3 regions of the Silvimonas iriomotensis genome follow, and region 1 is predicted to be linked to each of the others. Evidence: predicted binding sites of a transcription regulator. Region 1 holds the regulator's gene; each other region holds the start of a gene.
The links. The regulator sigma-54, encoded in region 1, starts transcription at its own class of promoters, with help from an activator protein. The targets are predictions, from matches to a motif close to CTGGCACGCTTCATGCTT.
Positions count from the first base shown of each region.

Region 1 (6,885 bases):
CCCAGCTCCATAAAGCGTTGATGGCGCTCGATGAACTCGCGGGTGGAGTCAATGCCACGCAATTGCAGAATGTAGTTACGCACGGCGGCCTCAACCAGCACCGCCAGGTTGCGACCGGCCGCCACAGGGATGACCAGCTTGCGGATCTGCACGCCGAGGATTTCCTGCGTTGCCGCCTGCATTTGCAGACGGTCGATCGGGGCGAGGGTTTCGCCCCCGGCCTTGGCCAGGTGCACGATCAGCTTGAGGGTCTTTTTGGGGCGGACGGCGGTTTCACCGAAAATGGTCCGGATATTCAGTACCCCAATCCCGCGCACTTCCAGAAAGTCGCGCAGCATGGGCGGACAGCGTCCTTCCAGGGTTTCCGGGTTGGTGCGGTAGACCTCGACCACGTCATCAGCGACAAGGCCATGGCCGCGCGAGATCAGCTCCAGCGCCAGTTCGCTTTTACCCATGGACGATTCGCCCGTCAGCAAGACGCCCACTTCAAGTACGTCCAGGAACACGCCGTGCAGATGCGTAGACACGGCCAGCGCCTTGGCCAGGTAGTAGCGCAGCACGTCCATCAGGTACGGCGATTGTTCGGTCGAAGTCAGCAGCGGCACGTGGTGACGCTCTGCCCCTTCGCGCAGGGTATCGGGCACCTGCTGGCTGTTGGCGACAATCATCAGCGCCATTTCATTGGCAAACAGGCGCTCGACCGAGTCTTTTTGCGCCTCTGGCGAGAGCCCGGCAAAGTAATTGACTTCGGCAATCCCCAACACTTGCACGCGGTTGGGGTGAATGAAATTCAAATGCCCGACCAGGGCCAGCCGCGGCTTTTGTTCGGCGGCATCGTTGGTCAGCAGATTGTTGGCGCCAGACTGGCCGGCGACCCAGGTCAGTCTGAGCTTTTCCGCGTTATCGATGAATAACTGTCTAACGGTAATCTGCGGCATACGGTTCCCAGGTGGAAATCAGCTTGAAAGCCGTGTCGACATCGCTGGCGCTGGCAAGCTGATCGCGCACGGTCTTGTCAGAGAAAAGCTGGGCCAGCTCGGACAGGATCTGCAGGTGCAGGTCAGTGGCGGCGGCCGGCACCAGCAACACAAAGATCAGTGTCACGGGTTTGCCGTCGGGCGCGTCAAAGGGCACCGGGTTTTTCAGGCGGATAAAGGCGCCGCTGGCTTCCTTGAGGCCCTTGATGCGGCCGTGCGGAATGGCCACGCCTTGCCCCAGACCGGTGGAGCCCAGTTTCTCGCGCGCAAACAGGCTGTCAAAAATGACGCTGCGCGCAATGGCGTGGCTGTTCTCGAACAGCATGCCTACCTGTTCGAATATCCGTTTTTTGCTGCCCACGTCCATATCTAGAAAGACGTTGCTGGCAGGCAGGATTCTGGAAATCAGACTCATCGTTTAGCCGGCTCGCTGACCTGGTGGGCAGCCACGCAATTGTCGCGCCGCACCATTGATAGGGTACCGCGAACGCCAAAACTGCGATCGTCGGTCCGGTTTGCATTTTCAATTCATCCTATTGTACCGCCCCAACGGCATAAACAAAAACGGGAACCCGTTTTCAGGGTTCCCGTTTGTTGCATCAAGATGCTTGGTTTATATCGAAAAAATCACTCTTCTTCGACCGTTTGCTGATGTTTGATGGCGTCCCCACGGTGATCCATCAAGCACTCTTTGTGTTTGACGATCTGCCGGTCCAGTTTATCGACAAGGAGGTCAATAGCGGCGTACATGTCCTTGTCGACTGCCTCAACATGAATGTCCTTGCCGCGCACACGCACGGTGACATCCGCTTTCTGTTGTAACTTCTCTACAGAAAGTATGGCGCTGACGTCTACTACCTGATCAAAGTGCCGCACTATCCGGTCAAGCTTGCTGGTCAGGTACGACCGCAGGGCCGGGGTCACTTCGACGTGATGTCCGCTGATGTTGAGGTTCATGGCATTCTCCTTCTGGTTGAGCCATTAAAACCAGGGGCGGCTGATGCAACCCAGCTGGCTGGATTGTTTCCAGCCGCTCCAGGCCAAGCGATTACAGGTTTTTGCGCAAGTTAACGGGTGGAACGTTCATACCCTCCCTGTATTTGGCAACGGTTCGTCGCGCAACCACGATCCCTTGCCCGGATAATGCGTCGGCAATAGCGCTGTCTGACAGCGGCCGGGTTTTGTCTTCGTTCTGGATCATCTGGCGAATCAGTGCCTTGATCGCCGTCGCCGAGCATTCGCCACCGGCTTCGGTATCGACATGACTGCCAAAGAAATATTTGAATTCCAGCAAGCCGCGCGGGCTGGCCATGTACTTCTGGGTGGTGACGCGGGAGACAGTGGACTCGTGCAGGTCGAGTTCCAGGGCGATATCGCGCAGGACCAGCGGCCGCATGGCCACTTCGCCATGCTCGAAGAACGCGCGCTGGCGCTCCACGATGGCTTGGGCGACACGCAAGATGGTCTCGAAGCGTTGTTGAACGCTCTTGACCAGCCATTTGGCTTCCTGCAGTTCGCGCGCCAGCACTCCGCCCTCGCTGCGTTGCAGGATATCTGCGTACACCTGATTGATACGCAACCGCGGCATCGCGGCTGGATTGAGTCTCACCTGCCATTGCCCCTTGATCTTTTGCACCAGTACGTCAGGTACAACGTAGCGTGGTGTCAATGCCGCCCATTGTGCTGCAGGGCGTGGATTCAGACTGGTGATCACGGTTTGCGCGGCTTTGAGGGCCGCGTCGTCACATTTCAGTAACCTTTTCAACTTAGTGTAATCACGCCCCGCCAATAAATCGAGATGCTGTCCGACGATTTGTCGGGCCAACTCGCAAGCAGGGGTGGATTCAAGCTGTCGTAACTGCAAAAACAACGCTTCCGCCGTATTGCGGGCACCCACGCCGACCGGGTCAAACTGCTTGAGCCGGGCCAGCGCGACCGCCAGATCATCAATCTCAAGTTCTAATTGAGAGACGATCTCCGGCGGGATTTGTTCCAGTAATTCTTCCAGCGAGAACGGTAAAAATCCCTCTTCGTCCACGGCGTCGATCATGAACGCCAGAGCAGCGTGATCGCGGTCCGGCAGGCGCAACACGCCGGCCTGATCAAGCAGGTATTCGCGCAGGGTCAGTTCACGGGCCACCTGGGTGGCCGGATCAAAATCGTCCTCATCGTCGCCGCCGCTGCGCGTACCGCCGCCCCATTCCATATCGTCGCCACCACCGTCGTAGCTGTCGTCGCTGGTGGTGGTGCTGTCGGTGGAATCGGTGCTGCTGGTGCTCTCGGCTGAATCGGAAGAACTGCTGCCGCCACTGTCTTGTTCAAGCAACGGATTTTCCAGCAGGTAACGTTCAATCTCGGTCTGGAAATCCAGCGTGGACAGCTGCAACAGCTTGATCGACTGTTGCAGTTGCGGGGTAAGGTTCAGTTGCTGCGACAGCCGCAGTTGCAGGGATTGCTTCATGCGGCAGGTCTGGGGGCCAGGGGCGGTGCGGCGGACATACGCGTTACATCCGGAAGTGTTCGCCCAGGTACACCTTGCGTACCTGTTCGTTGGCGATGATTTCGGCCGGGTGGCCCGAGGCCATGACCGCACCTTCTGAAATGATGTAGGCGCGATCACAAATGCCCAGCGTTTCACGCACGTTGTGATCGGTAATCAACACGCCAATACCGCGGTCACGCAGGTAGGCAATGATGCGCTGGATATCCATCACCGCGATCGGATCGACGCCGGCGAACGGTTCATCCAGCAAAATGAAGCGCGGATCAGCCGCCAGCGCCCGGGCGATTTCGGCACGGCGGCGCTCGCCACCAGACAGGCTCATGGCACCGCTATCGCGCAGGTGGGCAATGTGCAGCTCATGCAACAGCTCTTCCAGACGCTCGGCCCGGCGCGCGGCGTTTTTCTCTCTGAGTTCCAGCACGGCCAGGATGTTTTGCGCCACGGTCATCTTGCGAAAGATGGAGGCTTCCTGCGGCAGATAGCCCAGACCCAGTTGCGCGCGTTCATGCATGGGCAGACGGCTGATGTCCTGACCGTTGAGGCTGATCTGGCCGCCATCGGCCGCGACCATGCCCACGATCATGTAAAAGCTGGTGGTTTTGCCGGCGCCATTAGGGCCCAGCAAACCAACAACTTCGCCGGCATCAACGCGGATCGACACATCACGCACGACCGTGCGCTTGCGATAACGCTTCATCAGGCCAGTGGCGTTCAGGGAGGCGGTCAGCGGCTGGGTCACGGGGCCGTTGGGAGTCGGAGTGGCGCTCATTGTTTCTCGCTTGTGGTATCGCTGGCCGCAGCGGCTGCCGGCTTCGTGGCCGGGGCGCTGGCGTCCTTCTTCTTGGGCACAATGGTCACGTTGACCCGGCCTGCACCGGTTTTGTTGCTGGTGGCCGAGTACTGGTCCGTGTTGAGGTTGTAGGTGATGACATCACCGAACACCTCGTTCTGGCCCTTGCGTACCCAGGCCTTGTTGGTCAGCACCAGAAAGCCGGTTTTCTGGTTGTAGTCATAGTGCAGGGACTCGGCGTCAACCCATTCGCCATCGTCGGCTTGCTGGCGGAATTTCACCGGGCGGCCGTCGCCTTGCGAATACTGCATGCCGTCGGCATCCTGGTGCACGGTCAGTTTGTCAGAGCGCAGCGTCATGGAGCCTTGCGTCACGATCACGTTGCCCGTGTACACGCCGGTATTGGTTTTCTGGTCGTACGTGGCCGAATCGGCCTCGACCTTGAGCGGTTTCTCGCGGTCGGCGGTCGAGGCAAATGCGACAGCCATGGCCAGCGCCAGGCTGGCGAAAAGGGCGCTATTTGCTGCTGCGTGGCGCAGGGACATAAAGGGTGCTCACTCTGGATTTGAGAAGAAGGGTCTGATCAGTGATGTCTGCCTGAAAGCCGACCCCGTTGGCGTGATAGTTGCTGCCCATGTCCGCTACGACAGGCGCCTCGGACCAGGCCAGGCCCGGTTTGGGTTGATACCAGACCTGCGAGCCCTTGACGACCATCTCGGCATGTTTTTCATCCGGCTGGCGGGTCACGGTTACAGGATCGGGCGCCCAGAACTTGTCGCCGCGGTTGATGGACTGTACGCGGGTGGTGACCAGATCAACGCGGGGCTGTCCGGGAATGGTCGAGACCAGGTGCGGGTTTTCGAACCAGGCCGAGTCATTTTCTTCGTAATGGCTGGCTTTATCGGCATCCAGGCGCTGATAGGGCTGCCCTTTGTCGTTAAAGCGCACGGTATGCGAGTGCTCGGCGATCAGGTTGGGCTCGTTGGCAAGGCGCTTGTCATTCAGCGCAGGCAGTGTGGCGGCCGTGTTCAGGCCCCAGACCAGCAAGGCCAGGAAAAGGATGAGTACAACTGGCAGAAGTCGCGAAGACAAACGGTTCACAAAACGTCCTTACCGAAGATACCAGGCCATGATGCCATCGAACGTGCCCTGGGCCTGCATGATGGTTTCACAGGCTTCGCGCACTGCACCGTGCCCGGCGCGTGCATCGGTCACATAGTGGGCGTTGCTGCGCACAATGTGTGGCGCATCCGGCACCGAAATGGCAAATGCCACGCGGCGCATGACCGGCAGATCGATCACGTCATCGCCCATGTAGCCGCATTGTTCCTGGGTCAGGCCGGTTTTTTCGAGCAGTTCGGCAAAGGTGGCCAGTTTGTCGCTGGCACCCTGATACAAGAGTTCGATATCCAGATTGCGGGCGCGGTGTTCCACCAGTTTTGATTTGCGGCCGGTAATGATGGCCACCTTGACGCCGCTGTCCTGCAGCATGCGGATGCCGTGTCCGTCCAGCGAGTTGAAGGCTTTCAGTTCCTCGCCGGCATCGGTGTAGTACAGGCTGCCGTCGGTCATGACGCCATCTACGTCAAAAATCATCAGGCGCACGGCGGTTGCGGCTTGCGAATTCATTGTTTGTCCTGTTTCTTGCCGGTCAGACCACGCGGGCGCGCAGCAGATCGTGCATGTTCAAGGCACCACTGAGTTGGCCACCCGTGGTGACCAGCAGGGCGCCGATTCGGCGTTCTTCCATGATGCGGACGGCTTCGGCAGCCAGTTTGCCCGCTTCTATGGTGATGGGGTTGCGTGTCATGACTTCAAGTACACGGGTCTGGTGCACGTCAACGCCCCGGTCCAGGGCGCGGCGCAGGTCGCCATCGGTAAAAATACCAGCCAGCCGGTTCTGATCGTCCATCACAGCCGTCATCCCCAGCCCTTTACGGCTGATCTCCATCAGCGCGTCGCGCAGCGGGGTGTCCAGCTGCACCATCGGCAACTCGTCACCCTGGCGCATCACATCGCTGACGCGCACCAGCAAGCGCCGGCCCAGGCTGCCGCCGGGGTGTGAATGGGCAAAGTCTTCTGCACTGAAATCACGTTCTTCCAGCATGGCTACCGCCAGGGCATCGCCCAGCGCCAAGGCCACGGTGGTGCTGGCGGTGGGGGCCAGGTTGAGCGGGCAGGCTTCCTGTTCGACCGAGGAATCCAGCCAGATCTGCGCTTCACGGGCGAGCGTGGATTTGGCGTTGCCGGTCATGGCGATCAGCGGTACGCCCAGGCGCTTGATACTGGGCAGAATGGTCAGCAGTTCGTCGGACTCCCCTGAATAGGAGAGCGCAAGGACCACATCATTGGCAGTGATCATGCCCAGATCACCGTGCGCGGCCTCGGCCGGATGCAGGAACAGTGCGGGTGAACCGGTGCTGGACATGGTCGCGGCAATCTTGCGGGCAATGTGCCCGGATTTGCCCATGCCGGTCACGACAATGCGGCCCTGGCAGGCCAGCATCAGCGCGCAGGCCTGGCCAAAAGCAGCATCAAGTTTGCTGGCGATGTTCCCGATCGCGGTGGCCTCGATCGACAGTACATGCCGGGCGCGATCCAGAAAACGGGTGAGA
Region 1 covers NZ_BMLX01000006.1:125,173-132,057, reverse strand. Annotated here, with positions in the region: gene hprK (HPr(Ser) kinase/phosphatase) at 1-938, opposite strand, end outside; gene ptsN (PTS IIA-like nitrogen regulatory protein PtsN) at 919-1,392, opposite strand; gene hpf (ribosome hibernation-promoting factor, HPF/YfiA family) at 1,605-1,934, opposite strand; gene IEX57_RS17650 (RNA polymerase factor sigma-54) at 2,026-3,438, opposite strand; gene lptB (LPS export ABC transporter ATP-binding protein) at 3,482-4,249, opposite strand; gene lptA (lipopolysaccharide transport periplasmic protein LptA) at 4,246-4,758, opposite strand; gene lptC (LPS export ABC transporter periplasmic protein LptC) at 4,787-5,371, opposite strand; gene kdsC (3-deoxy-manno-octulosonate-8-phosphatase KdsC) at 5,381-5,899, opposite strand; gene IEX57_RS17625 (KpsF/GutQ family sugar-phosphate isomerase) at 5,922-6,885, opposite strand, start outside.

Region 2 (6,885 bases), on a different contig from region 1:
TTCGCTGTGGATCGCCAAGACGGGCATGGATGCCATGCAGAACAACGTCGACGTGATCTCTCATAACCTCGCCAACGTGGCCACCAACGGCTACAAGCGCGAGCGTCCTATTTTTGATGACTTGCTGTATCAGAACCTGCGCCAGCCTGGCGGCGCCACCAGCCAGACCACCAGCCTGCCAACGGGCCTGCAACTGGGTACCGGTGTGCGCACGGTCGCCACCGCGCGGATTTTTGAGCAAGGCAGTCTGCAGAACACGGAAGGCCAGCTTGATCTGGCCATCAATGGCGTCGGTTTCTTCCAGATTACCCAGCCCGATGGCACCACGGCCTATACCCGTGATGGCTCGTTCCAGCTGGATAACCAGGGTAACGTCGTCACCGCAGAAGGCGAGGCCCTCAGCCCGGCCATTCAGGTGCCGGCCGGTACCACCTCCGTCAGCGTGGGCAAAGACGGCACGGTGACCGCCATTGTGAACAATGTGGCCAGCGCCCCGGTGACCCTGGGTGTGATCCAGCTGGCTACGTTCATCAACCCGGCCGGTTTGCAGGCCATTGGTGACAACCTCTACCTGGAAACCAACGCTTCTGGCGCGCCGACGGCAGGTCAGCCGGGCACCAATGGTCTGGGTGCGGTTAACCAGGGTTATGTGGAAACGTCCAACGTGAACGTGACCGAAGAGCTGGTCAACATGATCCAGGCGCAGCGTGCGTATGAAATCAACTCGCGCGCGGTGACCACGTCTGACCAGATGCTGCAAAAGCTCGAATCGATGTAAGGCAATACAAGCAGTAAAGCTGTAAAGCAGTGAATGGATTGAGGCAAACGCAACGGCCACCGCGGCCGTTGCCGGCAAGACGATTGAAGCAGGACGGCCGCCGCAGGCAGCCGCGAGAGAAGGGTACGAGCATGGCGGTGAAAAGATCACGATGGGTACGACTGGCGCTGGCAGCGGTGACGTTGTCGCTGGGGGCCTGTGCCGTGGTGCAACCCAAGTCGATTGTGACCGGGCCGACCACCATCCGGCCAGAACCGGCCCTGCAATCGAACTACAACCAGGGTTCGATTTTCCAGACTGCCAACTCCCGCCAGCTGTTTGAAGAGCGCACCGCCAAACGCCTGGGCGATGTGCTGACCATTACCATTGCGGAAAACCTCTCCGCCACCAACAAGGTGGATACTTCCACCGACCGCAAGGGCACCTTGTCGCTGAGTGGCAGTGGCTCCTTGCCGGGCATGCCGGGTTATCTGCGCGAGTTCATGGGCGCCACAATGAACACCAGCAACGAAAACAAGTTTGCCGGCAATGGTTCTACCGACAACACCAACACCTTTACCGGCTCGCTCTCGGCCACGGTGATCGAGGTCTTGCCCAACGGCAACCTGCAGATTGGCGGCGAAAAACAGATCGCCATCAACGGTCATGTGAATACCTTGCGGCTGACCGGCATCATCAACCCGACCGACATCCAGGCCGGCAATACCATTCCGTCGACCAAAGTGGCTGATGCCCGGATTGAACAACTGGGCGTGGGCGCGCTGGCCGATGCCACGACCATGGGCTGGCTGCAGCGCTTTTTCCTGAGCGTGATGCCTTACTGAGAGTGCGCGTGAAATCATGAATACGATGACCATCTTCAAGCGCTTTGCCCTGTGTGCCTTGATGCTGCTGGCTGCAGGTGCAGCCCGGGCCGACAAGGTACGTGACCTGGCCAGTATTGCCGGCGTGCGCCCCAACCAGCTGGTGGGTTACGGTCTCGTGGTAGGTCTGGACGGCAGCGGTGACCAGACCACGCAAACGCCATTCACGGTGCAATCCGTGATCAACATGCTGAACAACCTGGGCGTCCAGGTGCCCTCCGGCGGCAACCTGCAACTGAAGAACGTCGCTGCCGTTACAGTGACGGCCAACCTGCCGGCGTTCTCCCGCCCGGGTCAGCCGATTGATGTCACTGTTTCGTCGATCGGTAATGCCAAATCACTGCGCGGCGGCACGCTGGTGCTGACCCCGCTGAAAGGTGTGGACGGCCAGATTTACGCCATGGCGCAAGGCAACGTGGTGGTGGCCGGGGCGGGCGCTTCTGCCGGTGGTTCCAGCACGCAGGTCAATCAACTGGCCACGGGCCGGATTCCGGACGGCGCCACGGTAGAACGCTCGGTGCCCGGTGGCGTGGGGCAGGGTGACTTTGTACAGCTGGAACTGCTGCACACCGACTTCACCACCGCCAGCAATATGGTCAACGCCATCAATAACCAGTTTGGCCCGATCGCCTCGGCGCAGGATGGCCGGGTGATCCAGGTGCGGGCGCCGGAAGACGCCAACCAGCGCGTGTCTTTCCTGGCCCGTCTGGAAGGGCTGGATGTCACGCCGGCAGAGGTGGCCGCCAAGGTCATCATCAATGCCCGCACGGGTTCAATCGTGATGAACCAGGCAGTGCAGGTTGATCCGTGCGCTGTTGCGCATGGCAATCTGACCGTGACCATTGCCGCCATGAATACCGTGGTCCAGCCGGGGCCGCTGGCGGGTGGCCGCACGGCCCGCGTGCAGAATGCGGATATCCAGATTGAAGCCGACAAGGGCGGTATTGTGCGCCTGCCCAAGGCATCCAACCTGCGTGACGTGGTCCGCGCGTTGAACGCAGTTGGCGCTACACCCCAGGATTTGCTGGCCATCTTGCAAGCCATGAAGGCGGCCGGCAGCCTCAAGGCAGACCTTGAGGTGATCTGACGCGGCATCCCCCCGCCGCGTCCATCAGGCCCGACCCACCCCCGGGGTCGGGTTTTTTTTGTCCTGGGGTCTGGCACAACTCCCGCCGGAGTGGGTTGTGCCGGCTTCTCATGTCTGCGTGTGCGCTTGGCCGGCGAGTGTTTGTGGCGTTGCTGGTGTGCCGGGCCGGCGGCTCGGCGGCAGTCTAAAGCTACCGTTCCATCAACCACTTACCCCTCTGGCACAGTGCTTGCTTCTTTACAGCTAAAGACCCTTAGCCGAATCGAGCCACATGACGTTAGACAGCCCGGCCAGCCGTAGCAACCTCGCGCAAGCCTTAGCTTCTGATCCGAACAGCATCGCTGCGTTGCGGCAGACCGCCAACACTGGTTCTAAAGCCGGTGTCAAAGCGGTGGCGCAGCAGTTTGAAGCCTTGCTGATGCAACAGATGCTCAAGTCCATGCGCGACGCTACGCCGCAGTACGACACGCTTTCCAGCTCGCCTGCGTCCAGCATGTTTCGCAGCATGTATGACGAGCAGATCGCGGCGAACATGTCGGCGCACGGCGGGGTGGGGTTGGCGGATGCCATCGTGCGGCAGATCAGTATTCAGCAAGACCCGTCGCTGTTGAAACAGGCCTGGCACACGCCGCCCAACCCGTTTGGCAAGAGCAGCACGCTGACAGGCAAAGCGGCAACGGCGGCAACCGGGGCGGCAAAAGATGCCGGTGACGGCGGCAATACCGCGTCATTCATCGACAAGATCGGCAACGCGGCCAGGTCGGCCAGTGCCACGCTGGGGGTGTCGCCGCATGTGCTGGTGGCGCAGGCTGCGCTAGAAACCGGTTGGGGCAAGAAGCCGCTGACCGACGCCTCCGGCCAGGATACGCACAACTTGTTTGGCGTGAAGGCCGGCAAGGATTGGCAAGGCAAGACGGCAGATGTCACCACCACGGAATACGTGAACGGTGTGCCGCAAAAGAAGACGGAAACATTCCGGGCGTATGACTCTTACGCAGATGCCATGAGCGATTACGCCAGCATCATCAAGAGGCGTTTCAGTGATGCGGTCGGCTCAGGCAGTGATGCCAAAAGCTATGGCACGGCGTTGCAGTCCAAGGGCTACGCCACAGATCCGTACTACGCCGGCAAGCTGGCTGTGGTGGCGGCAAGGGTGCAAAAACAGATGGCTGGTTCAGGCAACGCCTGAGCGGTTGTGAGTGATGGTCACGGGTGAGTTTCCCCGTCCTGGTAATCAAGATTCAGGTCAGATGGCCGATATCAGGTAAAGCGCCGGTTGTGGTCATACCAACCGCCGCGAACAAGTAACGGAGCAGGACAATGAGTGTTTTCAGTATCGGCGTATCGGGTCTGAACGCGGCGAATCTGGGTCTGGTGACAACCGGCCACAATATCGCCAACGCCAGCACGCCCGGCTATTCGCGCCAGAGCATCGTGCAAAGCGCCGTGTACCCGCAGCAAACGGGGAGCGGCTTTGTCGGCATGGGTGTTCAGGTCGATACCATCAAGCGCGCATATGACCAGTTCCTGACCAAAAACCTGCAATCGGCGACATCGCAGAACAGTTATCTGACTTCGTATCTGTCGCAATTGCAGGATATCGACAACATCGTGGCTGATCCGACCGCGGGCGTGTCGCCGGCGCTGCAGGATTTCTTCACCTCGGTGCAGGGCGTGTCGAGCAACCCGTCCGATTCGCCGTCCCGTACCGCCATGCTGACCTCTGCGCAGACGCTGGTATCGCGGTTTCAGACGTTCAACACGGAACTGCAGCAAGAGGCATCCACCACCAATGGCCAGATCACCGATACGGTGAGCAACATCAACGCCATTACCTCGCAGATTGCCAATCTGAACACGCAGATTTCGGTGCTGGGTAACTCTGGCCAGCCGCCCAATGACTTGATGGATCAGCGTGATGAACTGGTGCAGAACCTGAACCAGTACGTGAAAGCCACCACCGTCACCAATAGCGACGGCACCATGAACGTGTTCATCGGTAATGGGCAGAACGTGGTGGTGAACGGCACGGCGTTCCAGCTGGCGGCGGTGCAATCGCCATCCAATCCGCAGAATATTTCGGTCGCGTACAAGCTCAACAACACGACCGTGTACCTGCCGGACAACTCGCTGGCAGGCGGTAGTCTGCAAGGCTTGCTCGATTTCCGTAACAACTCGCTGACGCTGGCGCAGAACACGCTGAACCTGACCGCCATTGGCCTGGCGCAGACCTTTAACGCCCAGCAAAAAGCGGGGCAGGATCTGAACGGCAATATCGGTCAGAACATTTTTTCTTATCAGGCAGCATCCAGCTTCACCGCCAACGTCAACGGCGTGAACGTCAATGTGAGCCTGCCGACGGCCTCGTCGCCCACGCCGCAGTCTGATTTCTCGCTGGCGTATGACAGCACCACCGGCAATTACACGCTGACGCGGATGACGGATAACTCTACCGCGACGATTACCGGCGCACAGATGACTGCCGGCTTCACCGCGCTGGGCGTCACATTGCAGTCGGGCAGCACGCCGGCGGCCTCGGGCACCGGGACATTTACCTTCCCGCCTGCGCTGGGCTCGGTCAATGCCAACTCGCTCAATACCGGCAACGCGCAGTTGTCCGGCTATATCGGCGATGCCACCAAGCTGACCACCAGCAACTACAAGTTCAGCTACGACGGCACCAATTACACGCTGACGCGCCTGTCTGACAACACCCAGACCACGTTTACCGCAGCGCAGGTTGCGGCCGGCCCGGTCGGTACGGATGGCTTTCTGGTCAACATCTCCAGCGGCACCATGAACACCGGTGACAGCTTCAATATCCAGCCGGTCGCCAATGTGATTTCCAATCTGTCGGTGGCGACCACTGATCCGTCGCTGGTGGCGGCGGCTGCGCCGATGACGGCGACGGCCAACATCAATAACACCGGCAGCGTGACGCTGACCCAGCCGACGGTGGATACCCCGCCGACCTCGACCACCAGTGGCTCGCTCAATCCGGCGGTAAAGAACCCGGTGACGCTGTCGTTTACCTCACCGACCACCTTTACGCTGACCGATAGCACCACCGGTGTGACCACCGCGGCGCAAACTTATACCGCAGGCATGACGGTGAGCTACAACGGCTGGAACATGGTGCTGAACGGCACACCGGCAACGGGCGACACCATCAGCGTTGGCCCCACCGTGGCCGGTACGTCGGATAACCGCAATGCGCTGGCACTGGGCAAGCTGCAAACCAGCAAACTGCTGCTGAACGGCTCTGTGACCTATCAGGATGCCTATAGCAATATGGTGTCCAACATCGGTACCGAGACCAACCAGATTCAGGTGATGTCGCAAGCCCAGACCACCGTGCTGACCAATGCGCAGACGGCGCGTGATTCTCTGGCCGGGGTGAACCTGGATGAAGAAGCCGCCAATCTGTTGCGTTACCAGCAGGCGTATCAGGCTGCCAGCAAGGTGATCCAGATCGCGCAGGAAGCATTCCAGTCGATCGTGAATATCGGTTAAGTTTTGGCGGCACTTGCCGATATCTGAAAGTGATGCGCCGGTTACGGCTGGCGCGCTGAACTTACCGCCAGCACCAGTTGTCGCAAAAAGACGGGCTGCCGTGCATTCACCGGCCCGCCGCGCCAGGGGTTAGAAACATGCGTATTGCAACCAGCACCATCTACAATCTGAACACCCAGAACCTGGATACCCTGACCTATCAGCAAAACCAGCTGCAGCAAATGCTGTCGACGGGTCGGAAAATCCTGACACCTGCGGATGATCCGGTGGGTTCTGCACGCCTGTTGAATGTGACCCAGGCGCAAGACCTGACCACGCAATACAACACCAACGCGCAATCGGCGGATTCGGCCCTGCAACTGCAAGGCTCGAACATCAGCTCCATCATTACCGCCATCCAGAATATCCAGTCGCTGGCCATCGAGGCCGGCAACGCCTCGCAAACCGGTTCTGACAAGCAGGCCATCAACTCGCAATTGCTGGGCAACTACCAGCAGTTGCTGGGTCTGGCCAATGCCACCGACGGCAGCGGCCAGTATCTGTTCTCTGGCTACAAGGGCGACGTCAAACCGTTTACTGAATCCAGCTTTGGCAACGTGGTGTACAACGGCGACCAGGGTCAGCGCCAGGTGCAGATTTCCGCC
Region 2 covers NZ_BMLX01000001.1:449,643-456,527, forward strand. Annotated here, with positions in the region: gene flgG (flagellar basal-body rod protein FlgG) at 1-778, shown strand, start outside; gene IEX57_RS02025 (flagellar basal body L-ring protein FlgH) at 910-1,602, shown strand; gene IEX57_RS02030 (flagellar basal body P-ring protein FlgI) at 1,619-2,728, shown strand; gene flgJ (flagellar assembly peptidoglycan hydrolase FlgJ) at 3,000-3,917, shown strand; gene flgK (flagellar hook-associated protein FlgK) at 4,049-6,241, shown strand; gene flgL (flagellar hook-associated protein FlgL) at 6,379-6,885, shown strand, end outside.
Region 2: the regulator sigma-54 is predicted to act here: its motif matches at 2,946-2,963, upstream of flgJ (flagellar assembly peptidoglycan hydrolase FlgJ).

Region 3 (6,885 bases), on a different contig from region 1:
GACGTGGTATTGCTCAAGCTGGTGGGCATGAACCCGGTGATCGTTCACGGCGGCGGCCCGCAAATCAATGAATTGCTGGACCGCATTGGCAAGAAAGGCGAGTTCATCCAGGGCATGCGCGTGACCGATGCCGAAACGATGGACGTGGTGGAAATGGTGCTGGGCGGCCACGTCAATAAAGAGATTGTGTCTCTGATTAACAAACACGGCGGCAAGGCCGTGGGTCTGACCGGTCAGGACGGCCACTTTATCCGCGCCCGCAAGATGTACCTGAAGGGTGCCAATGAAGACGAAATGATCGATATCGGCCAGGTCGGCGAGATCGAAAGCATTGATCCGTCCATCGTGGCGCATCTGGATGCGCATGATTTCATTCCGGTGATTGCGCCGATCGGTGTCGATCGTGAGGGCGAGAGCTACAACATCAATGCCGATCTGGTGGCCGGCAAGCTGGCCGAAGTGCTGCACGCCGAAAAGCTGATCCTGATGACCAACACCCCGGGCGTGCTGGACAAGGAAGGCAATCTGCTGACCGGCCTGACCGCCGCCAGGATTGATGAGCTGTTTGCCGATGGCACGATCTCCGGCGGCATGCTGCCGAAGATTTCCTCCGCGCTGGATGCGGCCAAGAACGGGGCCAAGACCGTCCACATCATTGATGGCCGCGTCAAACACGCGCTCTTGCTGGAAGTGCTGACCAGCCAGGGTGTGGGCACGATGATTCGCGCCAGCTGACCGGCGGCCGCTGCGGGCGCGGTTGCAAGCTGACGTGTAAGGTCTAGATTGAAAGGACCCTCGTTGTTGTTCCTGGAGAACTACACCATGAAGACCGCACGTCAACTGCTGGCCGAAAAGACGATTCACGGAACCGTGACCGTCGCCCCCCAGGCCACGGTATATCAGGCTTTGCAGGTTCTGGCCGACAAGAACATTGGTGCCGTCCTTGTCATGGACGGGGACAAGCTGGCAGGCATTTTTTCTGAGCGCGATTACGCCCGCAAAGTGGTGCTGATGGGCAAGACTTCGGCCGGTACGCCGGTATCAGAGATCATGACGTCCAGGCTGATCTGTGTCACACCGGAGGCCTCGGTCGAAGAATGCATGGCGATCATGACCGACAAGCGCATTCGCCACTTGCCGGTGGTCAACGCCCAGGATGAGCTGATCGGCTTGTTGTCGATTGGTGATCTGGTCCGCGAAACCATTGCCGAGCAAGAGTTCCAGATTGAACAGCTGGAAAGCTATATACACGGCCGCTCTTCACCCATGGCTGCATGATTGGCGCCAGGGTGCAGCTTAAAAAAAGCCGGCCAGTGCCGGCTTTTTTCATGAGCCGTATCCAACCTTGATGGAGTTGCATGCACGCCTCTCGCTACCCGGTGTGGCTATTTGATCTGGATAACACGCTGCACAACGCCAGCCGCCACGCTTTCCCGGTGATTGACGCGGCCATGAACCGTTATATGGAGCAGATGCTGGGCGTGGATGCCGACACCGCAACCACCCTGCGTACCGGTTACTGGCACCGCTACGGGGCGACGTTGCTGGGCTTGTTGCGCCATTATCCGCATGCAATCAAGGCGCATGATTTTCTGGCCGCGTCTCACCCGCTGGCAGAGCTGACCGCGCAATATCACCCGATGCCGGGTCTGCGCCGCACCCTGGCCCGCCTGCCAGGGCGCAAGATCTTGTTTACCAATGGCGCGCGCCGCTATGCCGAGGCCATGGTGAAGGGCTTGGGGATTGAGCGTGAGTTTGCCGGGATTCATGCCATTGAGCATGGCCGCTTCAGCCCCAAGCCACAGCCGGCCGCGTTTCGCCATATTTTGCGGCGTTACCACCTGCAACCGGCGCAGTGCATCCTGGTGGAAGACTCGCTGGATAACCTGCGCATGGCGCGGCGGCTGGGCATGAAGACGGTCTGGTTGCGGCCGCACCGGCGGGGGCATGCCAGTGTGGATGTGCTGCTGCGGCGGCTGGATGCATTGCCGCAGCACTGGCGGCAACTGGCCGGCGCGGTCGGCTTGTAACCGGGGCAGGGCTGGCGCGTGCGTGGCGCGCGGCAAGGCACAAAAAACAAAGGGCCGGTTTCCCGGCCTCTTCGGGGCGGCGCCCATGCTTGCGTCGCCCCGTCGCGCGTAAACGATGCGCCCCACGTACTGGCAGGTGCGCAAAACGAACCGTTTACACTTCGTCATCCATACCCAGTTCCTGGATCTTGCGGGTCAGCGTATTGCGACCCCATCCCAGCAATTCTGCCGCTTCAATCCGTTTGCCGCCAGTATGTGCCAGCGCTCTTTCGATGACTGTCCGCTCAAAGGCAGGCATGATCTCGTCCAGCACGCGGCTCTCGCCTTTGGCCAGACGCCCACCAATATCGGCCGCCAGCGCAGCGCGCCAGTCGCCTCCGCCAACCAGGGTCACGCCATCCAGCGTTTCCGGGCTTTCGTTGATTTCCGGCGGCAAATCGCCCGCTTCAACAATCGCACCCGGCGCCATCACGGTGATCCAGTGGCACAGGTTTTCCAGTTGCCGCACGTTGCCCGGGAAGCTGAAGTTGCTCAGCGCCGTCATGGCGTCTTCAGACAGGCGTTTGGATTCCACGCCCAGTTCTGCCGCAGAACGGGACAAGAAGTGGCGGGCCAGCAGCGGAATATCCTGACGGCGTTCACGCAGCGCCGGCAGGCGCAGACGGATCACGTTCAGGCGGTGGAACAAGTCCTCCCGGAATGCGCCTTGTTTGACGCGCTCTTCCAGATTCTGGTGGGTGGCGGCAATCACGCGCACATTGGCCTTGATCGGCGCCTGACCGCCGACGCGGTAGAAATACCCGTCAGAGAGCACCCGCAACAGACGCGTTTGCAGGTCCGCCGGCATATCACCGATTTCATCCAGAAACAGCGTGCCGCCTTCGGCTTGCTCAAAGCGGCCCTGACGACGGGCCTCGGCGCCGGTGAACGAACCGCGTTCGTGGCCGAACAGTTCTGACTCCAGCAAGTCTTTGGGAATCGCTGCCGTGTTGATGGCAATGAACGGCTTGGCCGAACGCGGGCTGTGGCGATGCAAGGCGCGTGCCACCAGTTCTTTACCCGCGCCGGATTCACCGGTGATCAGCACTGTGGCGGCCGATTGCGACAGCCGGCCAATGGCGCGGAACACGTCCTGCATGGCCGGTGCCTGACCCAGGATATCCGGGTTGGAGACCGGCGCTTCTTCCGTACCGCCCTGGCGCGCGCCTTCTTGCAGCGCACGCTGGATCAGGGCAATGGCCTGGTCCACGTCAAACGGCTTGGGCAGGTATTCAAATGCGCCCCCCTGGAAGGCCGAAACGGCGCTTTCCAGGTCTGAATGCGCGGTCATGATGATGACCGGCAAGCCGGGATAATCCTTTTTGACCAGTTCCAGAAAGGTCAGGCCCGATTCGCCGGGCATGCGGATATCGCACACGATGGCTTCGGGTACTTCACGGCCCAGACGGGCCAGGGCTTCGGTAGCGGAGGCGAAAGACGCGTGTGCGATGTTTTCACGAGCGAGCGCTTTTTCGAAGACCCATCGAATGGAACGATCGTCGTCGATGACCCAGACAGTACTCATGGATGCTCCGTGGCTTTGGTTGTAGTTGTCTTGTCAAATCCCTGCCAGCCATTGAGCGGCAGCAGCATGTTGAAACAGGTATAACCGGGGCGGCTGTCGAAATCGATGGTGCCGTGATGCTGGTTGATAAAGGTGTGCGCCAGATGCAGGCCGATCCCTGTTCCGCCTGGCCGGCCGGACACCAGCGGGTAAAACAGCGTTTCTTTCAGGTGCTCGGGAATCCCCGGGCCGTTGTCGATGATCTGCAGCTGGATGGCGATCGGGTAGCGCTGACGGTTCAGCGTGACCTGACGCGCCACCCGCGTGCGCAGCATGATCTCGCCCACGCCGTCCATGGCCTGGATGGCGTTGCGCATGATGTTGAGGACGGCCTGGATCAGTTGTTCGCGATCGCCAATCAACGACGGCAGGCTGGTGTCATAGTCGCGCTTGATCGCCAGGCCATTGGGCGTCTCGGCCAGCATCAGGCTGCGTACGCGTTCCAGCACTTCGTGGATCGACAACTCCGCCAGTTGCGGCAAGCGATGCGGCGTCAACAAGCGGTCAAGCAGGCTTTGCAGGCGCTGTGATTCCTCGATGATGACCTGCGTGTATTCCTTCAGTTGCGGGTCATGCAATTCACGCGACAACAACTGCGCCGCGCCGCGAATGCCGCCGAGCGGGTTCTTGATCTCGTGCGCCAGGTTGCGGATCAGCTCACGGTTGGCCTGCTGCTGTGCTTGCAGGCGCTCCTCGTTGGCGATCTTGCGTTGCTGATCAATCTGGCGGATTTCCGCCATCGCCGCCGCTTCAGCGCATTCAATCGGGCTGGCGGTCAGCGAGACATACACCTCGCCATGCGTGGTGTTGAGCGCAATTTCGTGCTCGGTCAGGCTGATGTTGTTGATGCTGGCATTGGCCAGTGCCTGGGCGACGGGGTTCTCGGGGCCCAGACACTCTGTCAGCGCCATGCCGAGGCAGTCGTCACGCAAGCCCAGAAAATCTGCTGCGGCAGGGTTGTAATAGACCAGCGCGCCGTCGTCGCGCGTGGCCAATACCGCCGCATCAAGAAATTCCAGTCCGGCAAAAATGGCAGGAATAGGGCTTTTGGTCATAGGGTGCGGTCTATGAAAACGTGGATCAATCAGGCGCGAAGCCTGGCGTGGTCGCTTGTGACGGCCCGCCGCTTCTTTCATGCGGGATGATTAAGCAATTAGCGGGCCAGCCCCAGACACGCCACAAATGGATATTTGGGCGCCTGCAAACCAGACAATGCACTTATACGGTGCATTATAGGGTTCGAACTGGTGCATTGCCCCCGTATGGGGATCAATCTGGCGTTGGTCGGTGAGGAACGTGGTTCAGGATGGGGCGCGGCAGGAATCAAAACCGGGCGATACAAAACAAAACGCCCGCAAAGGCGGGCGTTTGGGCAGATACAAAGGTGCGGATCAGCGGTCGCGCGCCATTTCCTGTTGCAAGGCGGCTACGTTTTTCTCGTGCAGGGTGGCGTTGTCCCGCAGGCGGGAGACCCGCTCCTGATACTTTTGCGGATTGTTCTGGGCATCGGTGCTGGTCTGGGCATCGGCCAGCGCCTTGCGGGCATCAGACAGCGCTTGCTGTTCGGTGGCCAGCTCGTCAGTCAGAATCTGGCGGCGGTTGGTATCGCGGGATTTCTGGGTGGCTGCATCCACGCGCGGAAAATCAGCCGGGCTGGGGGCGGTGACTTTGCTGCCGCCGCCCGATTTGCCATGCACCTTGCTGCTGCCCATGGGGATGGGGTCGGTATACACCTTGACCGCGCCCTTCATGGGAATGTTGGAGAACGTGACGCGGCCGTCGGCATCGACAGACTTGTAAATGTCGGCGTAGGCAGACGCGGCCAGCAGGGCCAGCGTAGTCAGGGCGGCAAAACGGAAAACGGGAAAACTGGACATGGGGCGGAACCTTAACACAGCCTCGTTCAGCTCGGGCGGTCACTATGACCAAGCGGCCGGTCTGGCGCGATCAAATCACGAACGCGCTGTTTTAATTCTTTGGCTTCAGGAAAACGGCCTTCCACTTTACGGTCCCAGATCACCTGATCGCCGCACTGCACGACAAACACGCCACCGGTACCGGGCTGCAAAGCCACTTCGCCCAGTTCGTCAGCAAAAGTCGACAGCAGTTCCTGCGCCAGCCACGCAGAACGCAGCAGCCAGTTGCATTGCGTGCAGTAAAGAATGCTCACGCGGGTCGCGGTTGCCATGGGTTGCTCCGGTCAAGAACGGTTGGATCAGAAAGTCAGGCCCAGTTCACGCAGGGCGGCTTCGGTCTTTGCCGCGCTGACATGATGAATGCCATGCCAGCCTAACGCGCGAGCCGCCTGTGCGTTGGCCGCGTTATCGTCAATAAATACCAGTTCGGCCGGTTGCAGGTCGGGCAGGTCTTTGGCAATGCGGCGGAACATCTCGTGGTAGATGGCGGCATCAGGTTTGACGATCTTGAGCCGGCCGGACACCACGATGTCCTTGAAGCGATGCAAAAACGGATAGTGCTCCCAAGCGTAAGGGAAGGTCTCGTCAGACCAGTTGGTCAGGCCGTACAGCGGCACCTGGGCCTGTTCCAGGTCTTCCATCAGCTTGATGCCTTCAGGCAGGACGCCGGCCAGCGTCTCTGGCCAGCGGCCATAAAAGGCGCGGATGAGTTCGGCGTGATCCGGGTACTGCGCGATGAGTGCCGCTGTGGCATCGGCCAGCGTGCGGCCCGCGTCTTGCTGCAGGTTCCAGTCGCCATTGCAGACATGCTGCAAGAACCACTGGCGTTCCGCGGCATCGGGAATCAGCTTGCTGTAGAGGTACTCCGGGTTCCAGTCAAACAGGACGCCGCCAAAATCGAAAACAACTGCACGCACGCTCATGGGTCAAAGCCGGGTTATGCGGATGGGACCGTTATTGTAGCCAGGATGAGCGTGGTTGCGCAGGGCAAGGGGCGGGCAGGGGCGGCCGGTTATCCGTGCTTTGCCGGTAAATCGTTGGCCGGCAGTTCGGTTTCCAGCACCACGCGGTTCCGGCCGTATTCCTTGGCGTGGTAAAGCGCGTGATCGGCCCGGGTCAGCAGGTCATCCAGGTCGTTGTCGCTGGGGCGCAGGCGGGCGACGCCCATGCTGGACGTAATGCGCACGTACAAACCGCCATCCAGCGGCACATGCGTGGCAGCGATGGCAATGCGCAGTTTCTCTGCCACTTGTTCGGCGTCGGCCAGCGAGGTATCAGGCAGGACCACGACGAATTCCTCGCCACCCCAGCGCCCGAAGCTGTCACTGGCGCGCAG
Region 3 covers NZ_BMLX01000003.1:332,200-339,084, forward strand. Annotated here, with positions in the region: gene argB (acetylglutamate kinase) at 1-735, shown strand, start outside; gene IEX57_RS13055 (CBS domain-containing protein) at 823-1,278, shown strand; gene IEX57_RS13060 (pyrimidine 5'-nucleotidase) at 1,359-2,030, shown strand; gene ntrC (nitrogen regulation protein NR(I)) at 2,185-3,594, opposite strand; gene glnL (nitrogen regulation protein NR(II)) at 3,591-4,688, opposite strand; gene IEX57_RS13075 (DUF4124 domain-containing protein) at 5,025-5,510, opposite strand; gene IEX57_RS13080 (Rdx family protein) at 5,537-5,821, opposite strand; gene IEX57_RS13085 (HAD-IA family hydrolase) at 5,849-6,472, opposite strand; gene IEX57_RS13090 (sensor domain-containing diguanylate cyclase) at 6,562-6,885, opposite strand, start outside.
Region 3: the regulator sigma-54 is predicted to act here: its motif matches at 4,781-4,798, upstream of glnL (nitrogen regulation protein NR(II)).